Regions from separate parts of the Metabacillus sp. SLBN-84 genome, predicted to be linked through region 1. Evidence: riboswitches for the same ligand, from Rfam matches in the RefSeq annotation. Region 1 holds a riboswitch; each other region holds the start of a gene.
The links. A riboswitch is a leader RNA that binds a small molecule or an ion and turns the genes downstream of it on or off. The one in region 1 is predicted to bind S-adenosylmethionine.
Positions count from the first base shown of each region.

Region 2: another riboswitch for S-adenosylmethionine. It lies ahead of RKD52_RS22590 (M14 family zinc carboxypeptidase); the one in region 1 lies ahead of RKD52_RS03805 (O-acetylhomoserine aminocarboxypropyltransferase/cysteine synthase family protein).
Region 3: another riboswitch for S-adenosylmethionine. It lies ahead of RKD52_RS17025 (MetQ/NlpA family ABC transporter substrate-binding protein); the one in region 1 lies ahead of RKD52_RS03805 (O-acetylhomoserine aminocarboxypropyltransferase/cysteine synthase family protein).
Region 4: another riboswitch for S-adenosylmethionine. It lies ahead of RKD52_RS16910 (bifunctional homocysteine S-methyltransferase/methylenetetrahydrofolate reductase); the one in region 1 lies ahead of RKD52_RS03805 (O-acetylhomoserine aminocarboxypropyltransferase/cysteine synthase family protein).

Region 1 is NZ_JBRJIP010000001.1:783,256-787,430, forward strand. Features, by position in the region: gene gcvH (glycine cleavage system protein GcvH) at 1-128, shown strand, start outside; gene RKD52_RS03785 (YusG family protein) at 182-424, shown strand; gene RKD52_RS03790 (toprim domain-containing protein) at 556-903, shown strand; gene RKD52_RS03795 (thioredoxin family protein) at 924-1,232, shown strand; gene RKD52_RS03800 (hypothetical protein) at 1,384-1,704, shown strand; SAM riboswitch class I at 1,779-1,890, shown strand; gene RKD52_RS03805 (O-acetylhomoserine aminocarboxypropyltransferase/cysteine synthase family protein) at 1,958-3,274, shown strand; SAM riboswitch class I at 3,382-3,488, shown strand; gene RKD52_RS03810 (methionine ABC transporter ATP-binding protein) at 3,618-4,175, shown strand, end outside.
Region 2 is NZ_JBRJIP010000007.1:63,567-67,741, reverse strand. Features, by position in the region: gene tyrS (tyrosine--tRNA ligase) at 79-1,293, shown strand; SAM riboswitch class I at 1,571-1,679, shown strand; gene RKD52_RS22590 (M14 family zinc carboxypeptidase) at 1,801-4,155, shown strand.
Region 3 is NZ_JBRJIP010000001.1:3,341,330-3,345,504, reverse strand. Features, by position in the region: gene RKD52_RS17035 (phytoene desaturase family protein) at 1-531, shown strand, start outside; gene RKD52_RS17030 (phytoene/squalene synthase family protein) at 524-1,357, shown strand; SAM riboswitch class I at 1,503-1,610, shown strand; gene RKD52_RS17025 (MetQ/NlpA family ABC transporter substrate-binding protein) at 1,679-2,494, shown strand; partial or broken gene RKD52_RS17020 (protein adenylyltransferase SelO) at 2,789-4,175, shown strand, end outside.
Region 4 is NZ_JBRJIP010000001.1:3,305,211-3,309,385, forward strand. Features, by position in the region: gene RKD52_RS16895 (nuclease-related domain-containing protein) at 1-433, opposite strand, end outside; gene RKD52_RS16900 (CvfB family protein) at 642-1,499, opposite strand; gene RKD52_RS16905 (YajQ family cyclic di-GMP-binding protein) at 1,599-2,090, shown strand; SAM riboswitch class I at 2,252-2,352, shown strand; gene RKD52_RS16910 (bifunctional homocysteine S-methyltransferase/methylenetetrahydrofolate reductase) at 2,438-4,175, shown strand, end outside.

The DNA.
Region 1 (4,175 bases):
GCCCTGAATTTGTCAACGAGTCTCCATATGAAAAAGCCTGGATGATTGTCATTGAGCCAAGCAATGCAGGTGATGTAGACAACTTGATGACAGCTGAGCAATACGAAGAAATGACAAACGAAGACTGATAATCAATTCACCTTCTGGACACCCTAAACAGTAAAAAGGAGGGTGTTTCAGCATGTCATTTGAAAAGAAACGGCTGGATATTACAGACCGCGTCACCGGCAGATTTGAAGGCGGGCAGATGAATCTGTTTTTTGAAAAAGAGCAAATCGGCTCGATGTCACTTGGCCCGGACGGTCAGGTGTCGTTGAAAAATGGATATGAAGAAGAAAATCATTCCTTTTTTCAGTATGCAGACGTTCTATCTAAACAAGATGAGAAGTATGTCGATTGTGACGAAGAAAACGGCTGGTGCTGATGACTTGGCAGTGGAATGTTCCACTGCCTTTTCCTGTTGTTCCGGCCTGTTTTAAAGGTCAGAAGGAAACAACCTCATGCGTTTCGAATAGGTTATAGATAACATATACTCTAACTGAATAGGTGATGGCGATGTCTGCAATTGAGGTTGAAAAAGTCATAATTGTTGAAGGAACATCTGATAAGCGAAAAGTATTAAATGTTGTCAACGAACCGGTTGAAATTATTTGTACAAATGGCACAATCAGTCTGACACGGCTTGATGAAATGGTGGATGAACTGTTCAGCCGTGATGTTTATGTGCTTGTGGATTCTGATGATTCCGGGGATCGCCTGAGAAAACAGTTCAAACGTGAATTTCCCGAGGCTGCGCATTTGTTTATCGACAAAATGTACAGGGAAGTTGCCACTGCGCCTGATCAGCATGTCGCAGCCGTGCTGCTGAGTGCAAACATTGATGTGCATGCGAAATACTTATAAAGGGAGTTTGTGAAAAGGCAATGATTGAATGCAATGAAGAGCAGGTAAGCAGACTCGCAGAGAGGGATACTGCCATTCTTTATTTATATACACCCTTTTGCGGCACATGTCAGCTCGCTAAAAAGATGCTGACAGTAGTTGAGGCGATGCTGCCTGCCCTTGAAATAAAGATGGCCAACCTGAATTATCTTCCGAAACAGGCGTCTGCCTGGGAAATCGAAAGTGTTCCTTGCCTGCTTATTTTTGAAAATGGAAGATTGATCAGCAAAACGTATGCCTTTCATTCTGTCGAACATCTCTATCAAATATTGAAAAAATATGCCGCCTGATGAGGGCGGCATTTGACATATTTCTTGGGAAATAGAAAAAGAAAAGATTTTGTCTTACTGAGGAAGGAATATGTCGAAGCTTTCTAAAAGGGAAAAGTACGAAAAAATAGAATTTCTCCTATAACCACTTGAACGGAAATGAGGAGAAACAATGGATCTGACCTTTTTCGCCGAAAAAATGAATAATGCCCATTTTATACAGCCGCTGCTTCCAAACGAAAACTTAAGAATTGAGTTCTGGGTTAAAAACCTCAATCAAAAATCCACTCTCGTTCTGCAAAAAGGCAACTGTCATGTAAGCAGTGATAATGAACTCTTTCATGTGCAGATTGCTGGGGAAGAAAGGCATTTTCAAGATTGCTTTCATTCGCCAATCAGGCTTTTACAGCTTGTAAAACTTGGAGCTATGGAGGCAAAAGGGTCATTCAGAAATATACTTCGAGTAGAGTCACTCATTCAGCTCTGCAAATAATTTTTTAAAAATTCAAACAAATAATTGACTTAAAAAGAAATAAAATGATACAATCCCAATAGAAATAATAAGAAATCTTATCAAGAGCGGTGGAGGGGCCTGGCCCTGTGAAGCCCGGCAACCGGATACAGCGAGTAACTCACGGTGCCAATTCCAGCAGAGTGGATATGCTCTGAAAGATAAGAAGACCGGGATGCGCGCCTCTTCTTTGAAGGGGTTTTTTATTTTTTTAACTTGGGAGGAGAAATGGATCATGACTCGAAAAAAGTACCGTTTGGAGACCGTCAACATTCATGGAGGGCTAAATCCTGATCCTGGAACAGGCGCCAGATCTGTTCCGATTTACCAGTCTAATGCATACGTTTTTAATGACACTGAGCACGCCTCAAACTTATTTGCATTAAAAGAACAGGGGTACATTTATACCCGTATACATAACCCGACTTCCTCCGTCCTTGAGGAGCGCATCGCTGAACTTGAAGGCGGTGTCGGAAGTCTTGCGGTAGCAAGCGGTATGGCAGCCATCACCCTCTCGATTCTGAATATTGCCGGTGCCGGGGATGAAATCGTGTCAGCATCGAGTCTTTACGGGGGAACCTATAATCTTTTCCAGACGACTTTGCCTAAATACGGCATTGAAACCACATTTGTTAATCCGGAGAACCCGGAAAATTTCAGAAGCGCGATTACAGAAAAAACGAAGGCGATTTTTGCTGAGACAATTGGCAACCCGAGTCTTCAAGTGCTGGATATAGAAGCCGTTGCAAAAATTGCCCATGAGGCCGGGATTCCGCTGATTGTAGATAATACATTCGCCACCCCGTATTTGTGCCGTCCGCTCGAACACGGGGCTGATATCGTTGTTCATTCAGCGACGAAGTGGCTGCTTGGAAATGGCACAACGCTTGGCGGCGTTATTGTAGATGGAGGGAAATTTGACTGGAACAGCAGAAAGTTCCCGGGTTTCACCACACCTGATCCAAGCTATCATAACCTGGTTTACGCAGAAGCCCTTCCGGAAGCGGCTTATATTGTTAAAGCAAGAGTGCAGCTGCTGAGAGATCTTGGGCCTGCACTCAGCCCGTTTAATGCTTTTCAATTTAACCTCGGTCTTGAAACGCTGCATGTCAGAATGAAAGAGCATATCTCGAATACTAGGAAGGTTGTAGACTATCTGAACGGACATCCTGCAGTTAAATGGGTTCTCTATCCTGAAGATTCAAAGCATCCGGACCGGGCACTTGCTGAGAAATACTTACCGGAGGGAGCCGGTGCAGTCGTGGTATTCGGCATTGAAGGCGGACGCGAAGCAGGGGCTAAAGTGATCAACTCTGCAGAGCTGTGGTCACACGTTGCCAATGTTGGGGATGCAAAGAGCCTCATCATCCATCCTGCGAGCACAACACACCAGCAGCTCGACGCTGACGGCCTGAGGAAATCAGGCGTAACGGAAGATCTAATCAGACTCTCTGTTGGTATTGAACATATAGACGACCTGCTTGAAGACTTGGAGCAGGCAATTGAGAAGGCCGTCGGCATAAGGTCACTGACAGAATCTACAGCACGATAAGCATGCTCCTGAAGTTTTGTTCTTGACACGTACTTTTGATGCATGATAGAATCACTCTCGTACTATAAACTCACTAAATATACAGTCAATTTAATAAATTTGTCAGTCTCTTATCCAGAGAGGTGGAGGGAAGTGCCCTATGAAGCCCGGCAACCGTCAACATCGTTGAAAAGGTGCCAATTCACTCAAAGCTTGCAGCTTTGAAAGATGAGAGAAAGGTTTTTTCACATATGCCTTTCTGCTCATTTCTGCAGAAAGGCTTTTTGTTTTTTGAGAAAAAACATGAAGCAAGGCGATATAGAGCAAAATGTTAGTGAGTGGAATTTTGGAAGAAGGTGAATTCATGATTACGCTAAAGGACGTACGAAAAGTATTTCAGACGAAGAATGGCCGTGTTACGGCTGTTGATTCAGTCAATCTGGACATAAACAAAGGTGAAATTTTCGGAATTATCGGTTATAGCGGCGCCGGAAAAAGTTCACTTATCCGCCTGCTGAACGGACTTGAAAAACCAACAGACGGCTCCATTCAGGTAGCCGACAGGGGCATCGATAAAATCAGCGGCAGCGAACTTCGAAAGGCACGGCAGGAAATCAGCATGATCTTCCAGCATTTTAACCTGCTTTGGTCAAGAACGGTACGTGAAAACATTGCGTTTCCGCTTGAGATTGCCGGAATAAAAAGCGAGCAGCGGGCTAAACGAGTAGAAGAGCTGATCAAGCTTGTCGGACTTGAAGGACGGGAAGATTCATATCCTTCCCAGCTGAGCGGAGGACAAAAGCAGAGGGTCGGAATTGCGAGAGCCCTTGCCAACAATCCAAAAGTGCTTCTATGTGACGAGGCGACATCAGCACTTGACCCGCAGACAACTGATTCCATTCTTGACCTGCTTGTTGACATT
Region 2 (4,175 bases), on a different contig from region 1:
AAAAGGGCGTTTTTTTATTATCCTTTACTTCTTATAGAACTTGCAATGTTAGAAATAATATTTCAAGGAGATGTTAGTATGATGGTAAAACCTGTAGAACAATTAAAAATTATTATGAAAGGTGTGCAAGAATTAGTAAACGAGGAAGAATTGATGGCGAAATTAGAAAAGTCATACCAATTACAGACTCCGCTTACTATTAAATTAGGACTTGACCCTTCTGCACCTGATATCCACTTAGGTCATGCAGTCGTCTTAAGAAAAATAAAACAGCTGCAAGATTTGGGGCATAAAGTTGTAATTATTATCGGTGATTTTACAGGTCGTATTGGAGACCCAACTGGAAAAGCGAAAGGCCGAGTGGCTCTAAATGACGAACAGGTTATAGCAAATGCAAAAACATACTTTGAGCAAATCTTTAAGGTGCTAGATTCAGAAAAAACAACTGTCCGCTTTAACAGCGAGTGGCTTTCAAAATTAACCTTCGAGGAAGTCATTAAACTAGCAGCAACAACATCGGTTGCAAGATTATTAGAACGTGATGATTTCCAGAATAGATATAAAAATCAAGTGCCAATAGGAATACACGAATTTTTCTACCCACTAATGCAAGCGTATGATTCTGTAGAGATTCAAGCGGATATTGAATTAGGTGGAACAGACCAAACATTTAACATTCTAATGGGCCGTACACTTCAAAAACATTTGGGATTAGAAAAGCAAATTGCCATTTTCATGCCCTTACTTGAAGGTCTTGATGGTATGGAAAAGATGAGCAAAAGTCTTGGGAATTATATCGGAATTAATGAACCTGCAGAAGTAATGTTTAAGAAGGTTATGGAAGTACCAGACAGCCTAATTATTAAATACTTTGATTTGGCTACGGATCTACATCCAGATGAGATTGCAAACATTAAACAACAACTAGAAAACGGAGTTAATCCGAGAGATATCAAACTTGTTTTAGCTAAAATCATTACGAATTTATACTGGGGAGAAGAAGAAACCAAACGAGCGATAGCATACTTTGAAACAGCATTTAGTAAAAAAGACATCCCAAATGATATACCTAAAATTTTGATAGAAATTGGGGAGGAAACAGTTGAAGCCATCATTCCCCAGTTAATAGAAGAAGGGTTCATAAAAAGTAAAAGCGAATTTATTCGTTTAGTTAAACAAGAGGGTGTACAGCTCAATAAAGAAAAAATAAATCACGATGATTTAGACCGAGTATTAATGAATGAAGACGTACTACAGATTGGTAAAAAGAGATTCCTGCGTTTCATTAAATAATTTAGTGATTTTGAGGAGCGTTAATTGTGTATTCCAGCATTAACGCTCCTTAATTTATACCTACACCTAATATAACTTTTTTTCTCTAATCTACATGAAGACGTTTTTTATGTGGAACAACCATTCCGAAAAGCCAACTAGATATTTCTTCCTGTTATTTTCGCAAAATAAGAACTACTCTATTTAGTGCATATAATCAAAAAGTATCATTTTCCTTTTTATGTATTGACTCTAAGTGTGATTAGGATATAATTCATACTAATTTAATAGAATTACTTCTTTATCAAGAGCAGGTGGAGGGACAAGCCCGATGAAACCCGGCAACCGGTCGACATTGATTCGATACGGTGCTAATTCTTGCAGCTTTTAGAGCTGGGAGATAAGGAAGAGGAATATTGTCTTTATTATACAAAGCCTCTTTCTTAGGAAAGGGGCTTTTTTGTGTGGAGAAAGGAGGATTACCGACAAAGCAATTGTATAAATACAAAATACTGAAGGAGAATGAAAATGAAACGACCCATTATATCAATGTTACTAAGTGTCTCTTTACTTGCTGGAATACTTCCAGCTACTGATGTACTTGCAGAAGGTAATAAACCCGTCGAACGAAAACATAGTCTTTTCAACACAGAAAAATACGACTACATAACGTATGACGCGCTTAAACAAAAACTAACTAACTACGAAAAGACAAGCAGCAGAGTTAATTTAAATATTACAGGTAAGTCCTCTACTGGCAAAGACTTATACACAGTGACGATAGAAGAGTCAGAGTCTAAGAGTTCTGCTGAGAAATATAAAACGCTCCGTAAACTAATGTCTGATGATCCTGTAAAAGCCCAGCAATATTTAAAAGGTAATCCTGATATAAAAGCACCCATATTAATTCACGCGTCTATACACGGTACAGAGTTCGTAGGCACGGATGCGGTTATCGAACTGATTGAACGATTTGGTTATGAGAACGACAAGGAAACGAAGGAGATTTTAAAAAATTTTACAATAATCATAAATGTCAATGCTAATCCAGATGGAAGAATAGATGCAACCAGGTTTAATGCTGAGGGAATTGATCTAAATCGAGATTTTGTAACACAATCTCAGCCAGAGACAAAAGCAGTGGTTAAACAAATTGCAGATTACAACCCGTTAGTTCTCTTGGATCTTCATGGATACGTGAAACAGAGGGGAGCTGCTAAACATCCTGGCCTCATCCTTCCAGGAACACCTCCTCATAACCCAAATTATGAATATGATCTGTTATATAAATGGATGAACAAACAAGCGGAAGCGATGGAATCAGAACTAGTAAGTGAAAGAGAAAACTATGAATCTGAACTCTATCAAACAATGGAAGGGACGCATATTCCATTAAGAGATTCAGCCTCCGGATGGGACGTATATCCGCCGATTTACACACCTGCGTATGCAATGCTGCATGGGGGCTATGGATACACACTTGAAGCGCCTACAAACGATTGGGACGGTGTGAAGTGGCAAGTCGATGCTGTTTCGGGCGCATTGAAATTTGCTCTTCAGAATAAACAGGCAATGCTAAATGATCAGATTGAAGTTTTTGTTCGCGGGGTCAAAGGTGAACATCCGAATAATGAAGAACATTTCTATCCGGAAGCTTATGTAATACCAGAAAATAAAGAAGATAATTCAGTAGTGCAGAAGGCTGTTCAGCATTTAGTAGACAACGATGTGAAGGTGGAAAAAAGCAAGCAGTCCTTTACCTTGGATGGAAATCGTTATGAAAAAGGAACGTATATAGTAGATCTGGACCAAGCGAAGGCGGGTTTAGCAAACGTTTTTCTGTGGGACGGTGAAGACATTTCAAATGATATCGATGCCATGTATGACATTTCTGCCTGGAATCTTCCTGAGTTATGGGGATTCGAAGCAGTCGAATCGCATAAAGAACTTAATGTAAAATCAACAAAAGTGAAAAAGGCAGATCATGCGGGGAAAGTAACTGGCTCTGGTCCGTACGTTATCCCAAATACCTCTGTCGAAGCTGTTTCACTTGTTAACGCACTTCTAAAACAAGGAGTATCCATAAAGAAAGATACAAAAGGGAATTTCTATGCCTATGCAAAAAGAGTGCAAATTCAAAAAGAGGTTCAGAAATCTGGATTATCTTTAAAATCTGGTAATACGCCAAGTAATGCTGTTACTGTAAAAAGTAAAAAGGTTGCGATTCTAAAAGATGGTGGATTGGGGAAAGTTCAATCTCATGCTGGAACGAAACTAGCATTAGAACGTTTAGGGTTTGATGTGATTGAAGTACACCCAAGAGAAGTAGCAGATCAGGGGTTAGATTCTTACGATGCTTTTGTTTATAGCGGTTCAGCAAGCCTCGTGTCTTATAAACTAAGCGAAGCTAACAAGGAATTTGCTCTAACAAGTGAAGATGAAGTAAAGGCGTTTTATGAAAAGTTGAATCAATATGTCCAAGGAAAAGGTAAGTTCATTGCAGTAGGAGCAGGAGGATCTCAAATTGCGAAAGAAGCTGGACTTACAGATGTTGAAGTGAAAAGAGGCTTTTCAAGCAGCAATGGAATCGTAAACGTTGAATATAAGGATTCACCGTTAACAGCAGGCTATAAACAACAGGATATTGGGTTTGTCTACAGTCCTGTCTGGTACACCAACACAGACAATGTGAACGTTGCTGCAACTTTTGCAAAAAGCGATGACTTCTTTGTAGCAGGACACTGGAAGGATAGAAACGATGCAAAAGGACAGGCGGTAATCATACAGGAAAAAGAAAAGCCTGTGACGCTGATTGGTTTGGAGGCAGGCTTTAGAAATCACACGGATTATTTGTTCAGATTGTTATCTAATAGTATTCACTAAAATCGAGTTAAATTGTTGCA
Region 3 (4,175 bases), 2.6 Mb from region 1:
CAGTTTTTCATGGGCTCGAATTTTCAGCAGCATATGAAAGAAATCTTTGAAACAAAAGAAGTTCCGTCAGATCCTTCCATCTACGCATTTCATCCTTCTGTAATCGATTCCTCACTTGCACCCGAGGGACACGGCGTTTTATACGCGCTTGTGCCGGTGCCGTCAGGCAGTTCGATCAACTGGGGGGAACAGGAAGGGTTCGTTGAAAAGATTATTGATCAGCTTGAAGAAAGAGGATTCCCCGGACTCAGAAAGTCGATCCAGTGGAAAAAAGTCAGAACACCGGATGACAAAGAAATGGAAGGACTCTTTCAGGGAGGAAGCTTCGGCATCGCTCCGACTTTGTTTCAATCCGGCGTGTTCAGACCGCAGGTTAAACCATCCAAGCTCACAAACGTTTATGCAGCAGGAGCTTCGATTCACCCCGGAGGCGGAGTCCCGATCGTGATGCAGGGGGCGAAGCTGATGGTTTCTGCCATCTTATCCGATCATCAAAACAAAGAGAGGGAAGGAGTGAGTCTGAGTGGTTGATTTAAAACAAGCCTATCAGCAATGTGAAGAAGTCATCCGGCATCATTCTAAAACTTTCTATAAAGCTTTTTCGCTTCTGCCTCCCAAAAAAAGAAAAGCAGTGTGGGCTGTTTATGCATTCTGCAGAATCGTCGATGACATTGTAGACGAGGGAGAGAGGCCAAGCGAAGAATTAATGGCATTCACGGCTGAATTTGACTCTTTTCTAAGAGGGGACTACTCCAGAGACAATTTCATGTGGGTGGCCCTTCACGATACATTCACCAATTACGATATGGATGTGGAAGCTTTCCGGGACATGATTAAAGGCCAGGGAATGGATCTTGTCAAAATCCGCTATCAGTCTATGGAAGAAGTGCTCGATTATTCGTATCACGTTGCAAGCACAGTCGGCCTCATGCTTTTGCCGGTGCTTGCTCCGAAAAAGACAAGCCTTCTTCGGGAAGGGGCTATTGCTCTTGGACTCGGCATGCAGCTGACGAACATCCTAAGGGATATCGGAGAAGATCTTGAACGCGGCCGCATTTATGTCCCTGAAGAGGTGATGGCAAGACATAAAATGACCGAATTTGATCTGCAGCAGCAGAAGGTAACCCCTGAATTTATCCGAGTATGGGAGCATCTTGCGGCAGAAGCGGAAAAGCATTATGATACAGCGATGCTGACTATGCATGAATACCCTCTGCATTCCCGCGCACCTGTGAAAGCGGCCGGCCACTTTTACCGTGCGATCCTTAATAAAATCCGCTTAAATGACTACAATGTGTTCGGTGAGCGGAATTTTGTGTCAAGTGAAGAAAAACATGCGATCCTTTCGCAGATCTGATTTTGAACACAGCTCTGAGCTGCACCGTCTTCATCGGGACGGTGCTTTTTAGCAGAGTGTTAATCTTACTATTTTGATTATTCTAAAATAGTGATTGACAGAACCCAATACACAGTATAAGATTACGTTATTCAATTTAATAGCTTGCTTATCAAGAGTGACTGAGGGAACAGGCCCCTGCGACGTCCGGCAACCTCCTTAATTGGAACGGTGCTAAATCCTGCAGAATGTTCTTCATTCTGAAAGATAAGTCGTCATACATACGATTCCTCTTTCTGAATGAAGGAGGAATTTTTTTATTCAATCTAGGGGGAAAAAGACATGAAGAAAATGGTATTGGCATTATTAGTGGCAGGAGCGGGAATCCTGTCTGCGTGCGGCGCAGAAGAAACAAATGGAGAGAAGAAAGAAATTAAAATCGGCGCATCAGCCGGTCCATACACAGATATGGTGGAACTGGCCATTAAACCCGGCCTTGAAAAGAAAGGATATGAAGTTGAGGTTATTCAGTTCAACGATTATATTCAGCCTAATAATGCCCTTGGCAATGATGAACTGGATGCAAACCTGTTTCAGCACAAAATTTACATGGAAACATTCGCTGAGCAAAGCAAACTGGAGCTTTCGGAAATTATCACAGTTCCGACGGCCCCAATGGGATTGTATTCTGATAAAGTAAAGGACATTGATGAAGTCAAAGAGGGTGCCTCAGTCGCCATTCCAAACGATCCGACGAATGCTGCCAGGGCGCTTCATATTCTGAAGGACGCAGGACTGATTCAGTTAAATGAAGAGGTCAGCCCGCTTCAAGTATCTGAAAAAGATGTGACGGAGAATCCTAAAAAACTGACGTTCCTTCCGATCGAAGCTGCACAGCTTCCAAGAGCTGTAGAAGATGCGGACCTTTCTGCCGTGCCGGGGAATTTTGCTCTTGCAGCTAAAATGGACCTTGCGGATGCGGTGACTCTCGAGAACATGAACGATGTACACCGCAATCGCGTTGTGATGAACACAAAAGACGCTGAGTCGGAAATCGCCAAGGATATTAAAGACGTTGTTCAATCCGAAGAGTTTGAGGAGGCAATAGACAAAGATTTTAAAGGATTTGGAAAGCCTGAGTGGATGGAAGGCAAATAAATGGAGCAGAATGAAAACAGTCCGTATTGGGCTGTTTTTCTGATGGGAATTATAAAAAATGAGTTGTGAAAAACTTTGAAACGTGATCGGCGTCCAGCTCCACCGCCTAGATCCTCTGTCAGAACAAATCCAGCAAAAAAGTCAAACCCGGACTTTTCTGCCGGATTCTTATCTGCCTATCGGATCTGTTCAAGGCGTTTCCGCTTTTGTTATTTCTTGAGTAAATTCGCTTCCTCTGAAATAATTGAAATACAGTTTATCCTAAACCTGAATGAAAACAAGAAAGGAGACAGGATGAATAATTTAACCAGCGGATGGAAATTTGACAACAGCTACATGCGTCTTCCGTCACTCTTTTTTGCCAGTCAGAAACCGGCTGCGGCAAGTTCTCCTGAAATAGTGCTGTTCAATGAAAAACTGGCTGTTTCTCTCGGTCTCAGCGCTGACACATTAAAAAGCGATGCGGACGTTTTCGCGGGAAACCGGATTCCAGATGGTGCAGAGCCGATTGCACAAGCATATGCCGGCCACCAATTTGGCCCATTTTACAATGCTTGGAGACGGCCGGGCGATCCTGATTGGTGAGCACTTGACGCCGGATGGCCGGAGAATCGATATGCAGCTGAAAGGCGGAGGAAGGACGAAATTTTCCCGGGGAGGCGACGGCCGGTCTGCTCTTGGTCCAATGCTTCGAGAGTACATTATCAGTGAAGCCATGCATGGTCTCGGCATCCAGACGACACGGAGTCTTGCAGTGGTCACGACGGGGGATGCTGTGATCCGGGAATCGTTTTTGCCTGGTGCAGTTCTGACCCGGATCGCTTCAAGCCACATTAGGGTTGGCACCTTCCAGTATGCGGCTAACTGGGGAAGCATAGAGGATTTAAAGACGCTTGCTGACTATGCAATCAAGCGGCATGATCCAGAGATTGAAGAAAATGAACACGCCTATTTGTCCTTTTTAAAGAAAGTGATTGACCGTCAGGCTGAACTCATTGCCAAATGGCAGCTTGCAGGATTTATTCACGGTGTCATGAACACAGACAACATGACAATCAGCGGAGAAACCATCGATTACGGACCATGTGCCTTTATGGACGCATATGATCCGGGAACTGTATTTAGCTCCATTGATGTCAATGGCCGCTATGCATACGGAAATCAGCCTTACATCGGAGGATGGAACCTTGCAAGACTGGCAGAATCCCTTTTGCCGCTGCTTCATGAGGATGAAGAAAAGGCGGTTGAGATTGCGCAGGATACCCTCTCAGCGTACAGTGATTTGTATCAGCAGTACTGGCTTAATGGAATGAGGGCTAAATTGGGCTTGTTCACTCAGGAAGAAGAGGACGAGTCTCTCGTTCAGGAATGGCTGAAGTTGATGCAGAAGCATCATGCGGATTACACAAATTCGTTCAGGTCACTCACGACTGGTTCATACGGGGACTCTGCCCTGTTTCAATCAGAGGAGTTCGGAAAGTGGAATCGTCTTTGGGAAGAGAGGCTAAGCAGGCAGACGCAATCAAAAGAGGAGTCGCTGCAGCTGATGAAAAACAGCAACCCCGCAGTCATTGCCCGCAATCACCGGGTAGAAGAGGCCCTTGCAGCCGCTGCTGAGGGAAATTACAGTGTGACTGAGAGGCTGCTGCGTGTATTGGAAAATCCGTATGCGTACTCTCCG
Region 4 (4,175 bases), 2.5 Mb from region 1:
GGTGGTTTACAAAGACGACAAATGGTTCGAGGGGAAACTTGATGCTTTGATCCTGGAGGAGCCGAGTGAGCAAGGCTTCACTTCTTTTGAGCTGAAGCAGGGGGTTTTTCATTTCTTTTTTGGCCGGGGTCGACCATCTTTCTTCTTCTGCGAAGTAATCACCTTCAGAGTTCTTTACATTGAATACGTACATTTTATCAGGTTTGATAAACAGGGAATCAATTTGTACGAATGATCCGCTGATTTCAAAAAGCAGATCGCTTAATACTATGCCATCCCCTCCTTTCTCAATAAGCCACTGCTCAAAATACTTTTCTCCTTCAAAGCCTTTTTCGAGATTCCGCAATTGATTAAGAGCTTCCTCATCCAGCATACTTCTGGCGTTCAAGCTCCGGTAAACAAGCAATTCCCGGTTTTCCTTTAAGTCCTTCAACTAATAAACATCCCCTTTCGTTTTTATCAGATCCATCAATTCCTCATTCATTTTTTCAGTTCCATAAATCAATTCCCCTTCCTTAATTTCGGATCAATCACCACCTGCCCTTCCTTCTTTACACATCCATCATAAAACAATACTATTCCCACCGGCAAAAACCCAAAATCAAATTTTCCCCATAAAAAAACAGCAAACGCATAGGCGCTTACTGTTGTTCTTTTTTAAAATAAGTCCAGCCGTCTTCCTGATAGACCTTTCCTGCTTTCATAAGTGAGCCGAGCGCACGCTTGAATGCCCCTTTGCTCATGTTGAAGCGTTCTTTGATGTCATCGGGATCGCTCTTGTCAAAGAAGGGCATGGCTCCTCCTCTTTCTTCCATGTAATCACAGATCACTTGTGCATCCTCATCCAATGCCTCATGTTTGAATGGAAGGAGAGAAACGTTAAGGGTGCCGTCTTCCTTCACATCAACAACTCGTCCTGTTACAAGTTCGCCAAGACGCGGCTCTCTTTTGCGCTGGGAGGAGTGGATGAATCCTTTGTAGCCTTCTTCAGTTATGATGAAAGAACCGGCAATAATGATTCGGTAGACTCTGCCAGTAACAGTCTGATTGTTCCGGACTCCTGCAGCCGGGACGATGTTTTCCTGCATGACATCTTCCGTTGCAAGTTTTGTGAAAAATCTTCCGTTTTTCGTCACTTTCAGGGAACAGTAGAGCTTGTCGCCTTCTTTTGGCCATACACTTACATAGGCCGGAAGAATATCGTTGTCGACAAGTGCATCTTTTGAAAGGCCAATGTCGACGAATGCCCCCATGTCTTCCCTGACACTGACTACTTCTACCCATCCGAACCGGTCTTCTGATATCGTCGGCTTTTTCATTGTTGCAGCGAGACGGTCTTCATGGTCCACAATCAGGTACACCTCAACCTCATCCAATTCTTCAATTGGTTCAGTGATTTCCGTTTTGTGAAGCAGTACTCGGCTTTCTCCATCTGCTAAATAATATCCGTAATCTACTTTTTCATCTATTTTAAGCGTCATAAACGTTCCGGGATTCATGTGTTCGTTCCTTCCTTTGCAGCTGAACTGCCGTTAGTTGTTATATCATGTACATTCTACTATAATCTAAAGATAATACAAACTTTTGGGAGGATTCTTATGGCCAAGGACAGTTCGTTTGATATTGTGTCGAAGGTGGATATGCCTGAGGTAACAAATGCCATCACGATGACGATGAAAGAAATCGGCACACGCTATGATTTTAAAGGAAGCAAAAGCAGCATCACGCTTGAAAAAGAGGAGCTTGTTTTAGTTTCTGATGATGAGTTCAAAATGGATCAGCTGAAGGATGTGTTCATTTCAAAACTGATCAAGCGCAATGTGGCAACGCGCAATATTGATTACGGAAAAATTGAAGGCGCATCAGGCGGCACCATCCGCCAGCGTGCAAAGCTTGTCCAGGGTATTGATAAGGACAATGCGAAAAAGATTAACGCGATCATAAAAAATGCAGGGCTTAAAGTGAAAACGCAGGTTCAGGATGATCAGGTCCGCGTAACCGGCAAAAGCAAGGACGACCTGCAGCAGGTGATTGCAGCTGTCCGCGGAGCGGATCTGCCGATCGATGTTCAGTTCATTAATTTCAGATAAACGCGTGGACTCAGCAGGTTTTTCCTGCTGGGTCTTTTTTTATCCGGACTGTGGCAAGAATTCCTCATCAATTCAGAAAACTTTTACTTTTCGCACTTGAATCTCCTGAAAAAAACATGTAAATTAGATATAATATCATTTAGCCAATTTCATATTTTTGATTCTTATCTAGAGAAGCTGAGGGACTGGCCCGTCGAAGCTTCAGCAACCTGGCGTAAACCAAGGTGCTAATTCCAGCGATGCATCCATCGGACGATAAGAAGAAGTCATGCATACTCAAAAGTCTTCTTCTTGGAAGGCTTTTTTCTTTTTCCCATTATCAGCTGTATTTTAGGAGGTTTATAGCTTTGGCACTTTTAACAGACTTGCAGACAAAAATTCTGATCGGGGACGGAGCAATGGGCACCCTGCTTTATTCCCACGGTGTGGACCGGTGTTTTGAAGAACTGAACCTGTCAAAACCCGATGACATTCTGAATGTTCATAAGGCGTATCTTGATGCCGGAGCTGATGTCATTCAGACAAATACGTACGGGGCCAATTATATCAAGCTGTCGAGATACGGGCTTGAAGATGAGGTGCGCGCCATTAACCGCAAGGCTGTGCAGATTGCAAAGCAAGCTGCGGAAGGCACCTCAGCCTATGTCCTCGGAACAATCGGCGGGGTCCGTGCTTTTAAAAAGGGCTCTTATTCGCTTGAGGACCTGCGGCGAAATTTCAGGGAGCAGCTTTATCTTCTGCTGAACGAAGAGCCGGACGGCCTCCTGCTTGAAACGTATTATGATCTTGAAGAAATGAAGACGGTTCTTGAGATTGCAAGAAAAGAAACAGACTTGCCGATTATAACGAACATTTCCCTTCATGAAATCGGCGTTCTTCAGGACGGTACTCCTCTTTCTGACGGCCTGTCCCAGCTTGAGGAGCTCGGGGCGAATGTTGTCGGGCTGAACTGCAGGCTTGGGCCATATCATATGCTCTCATCTCTGGAAGAAGTTCCTCTTCCCGAAAAGGCCTTCCTGTCTGTTTATCCGAACAGCAGCCTCCCGACCATTGAGGAAGGCAGACTTGTTTACGGATCCGGTGAAAAATACTTCGCTGAAAGCGCACTTGCTTTTAGAAATCAGGGTGCGAGATTAATAGGCGGCTGCTGCGGAACGACTCCTGATCATATCAGGGCGATGGCTTCTGCACTTAAAGGACTGCCTCCAGTGACAGAAAAGAAGGTGAAAGCTAGGAAAGAAGAAATCTCCATTGCCTCAGCTGCCGAGAGAAAGTATCCTCCGCTGCAGGATATCGTAAAAGAAAAACGATCCATTATTGTCGAGCTTGACCCGCCGAAAAAGCTCGGTATTGAAAAATTTTTAAAAGGAGCAAAGGCCCTTCAGGAGGCTGGAATCGATGCCTTAACTCTTGCGGATAACTCTCTTGCTTCCCCAAGAATCAGCAATGGCGCGATGGGATCCATTGTCCAGCAGACCCATGGACTCCGCTCGCTGATCCATATTACGTGCCGTGACCGGAATTTAATTGGCCTGCAGTCACATTTAATGGGTCTCCATACTCTCGGCTTAACAGATGTTTTAGCCATAACAGGAGATCCGTCCAAAATCGGGGATTTCCCGGGGGCAACTTCTGTTTATGACCTTTCTTCCTTTGACTTGATCAGTCTGATTAAGCAATTTAATGACGGGCTTTCTTACTCAGGAAAACCGCTTGGCGAAAAAACGAACTTCTCAGTTGCCGCCGCCTTTAACCCGAATGTGAAGTACCTTGATAAAGCCGTTAAAAGGCTGGAGAAAAAAATAGCGTGCGGCGCTGATTATTTTATCTCCCAGCCGATCTATTCCGAAAAACAGCTGCTTGATGTCTATGAAGAAACAAAACACTTAACCGTACCGGTTTATATCGGCATTATGCCGCTCACCAGCAGCCGGAATGCCGAATTTATTCATAATGAGATTCCGGGCATTACCCTGTCTGACAGCATCCGCGAAAAAATGGCCAATGCCGGAGATGACAAGGAAAAATCGTATCAGGAGGGTCTGGCCATTGCCAAAAACCTGATTGATGCTGCATTTGATCTGT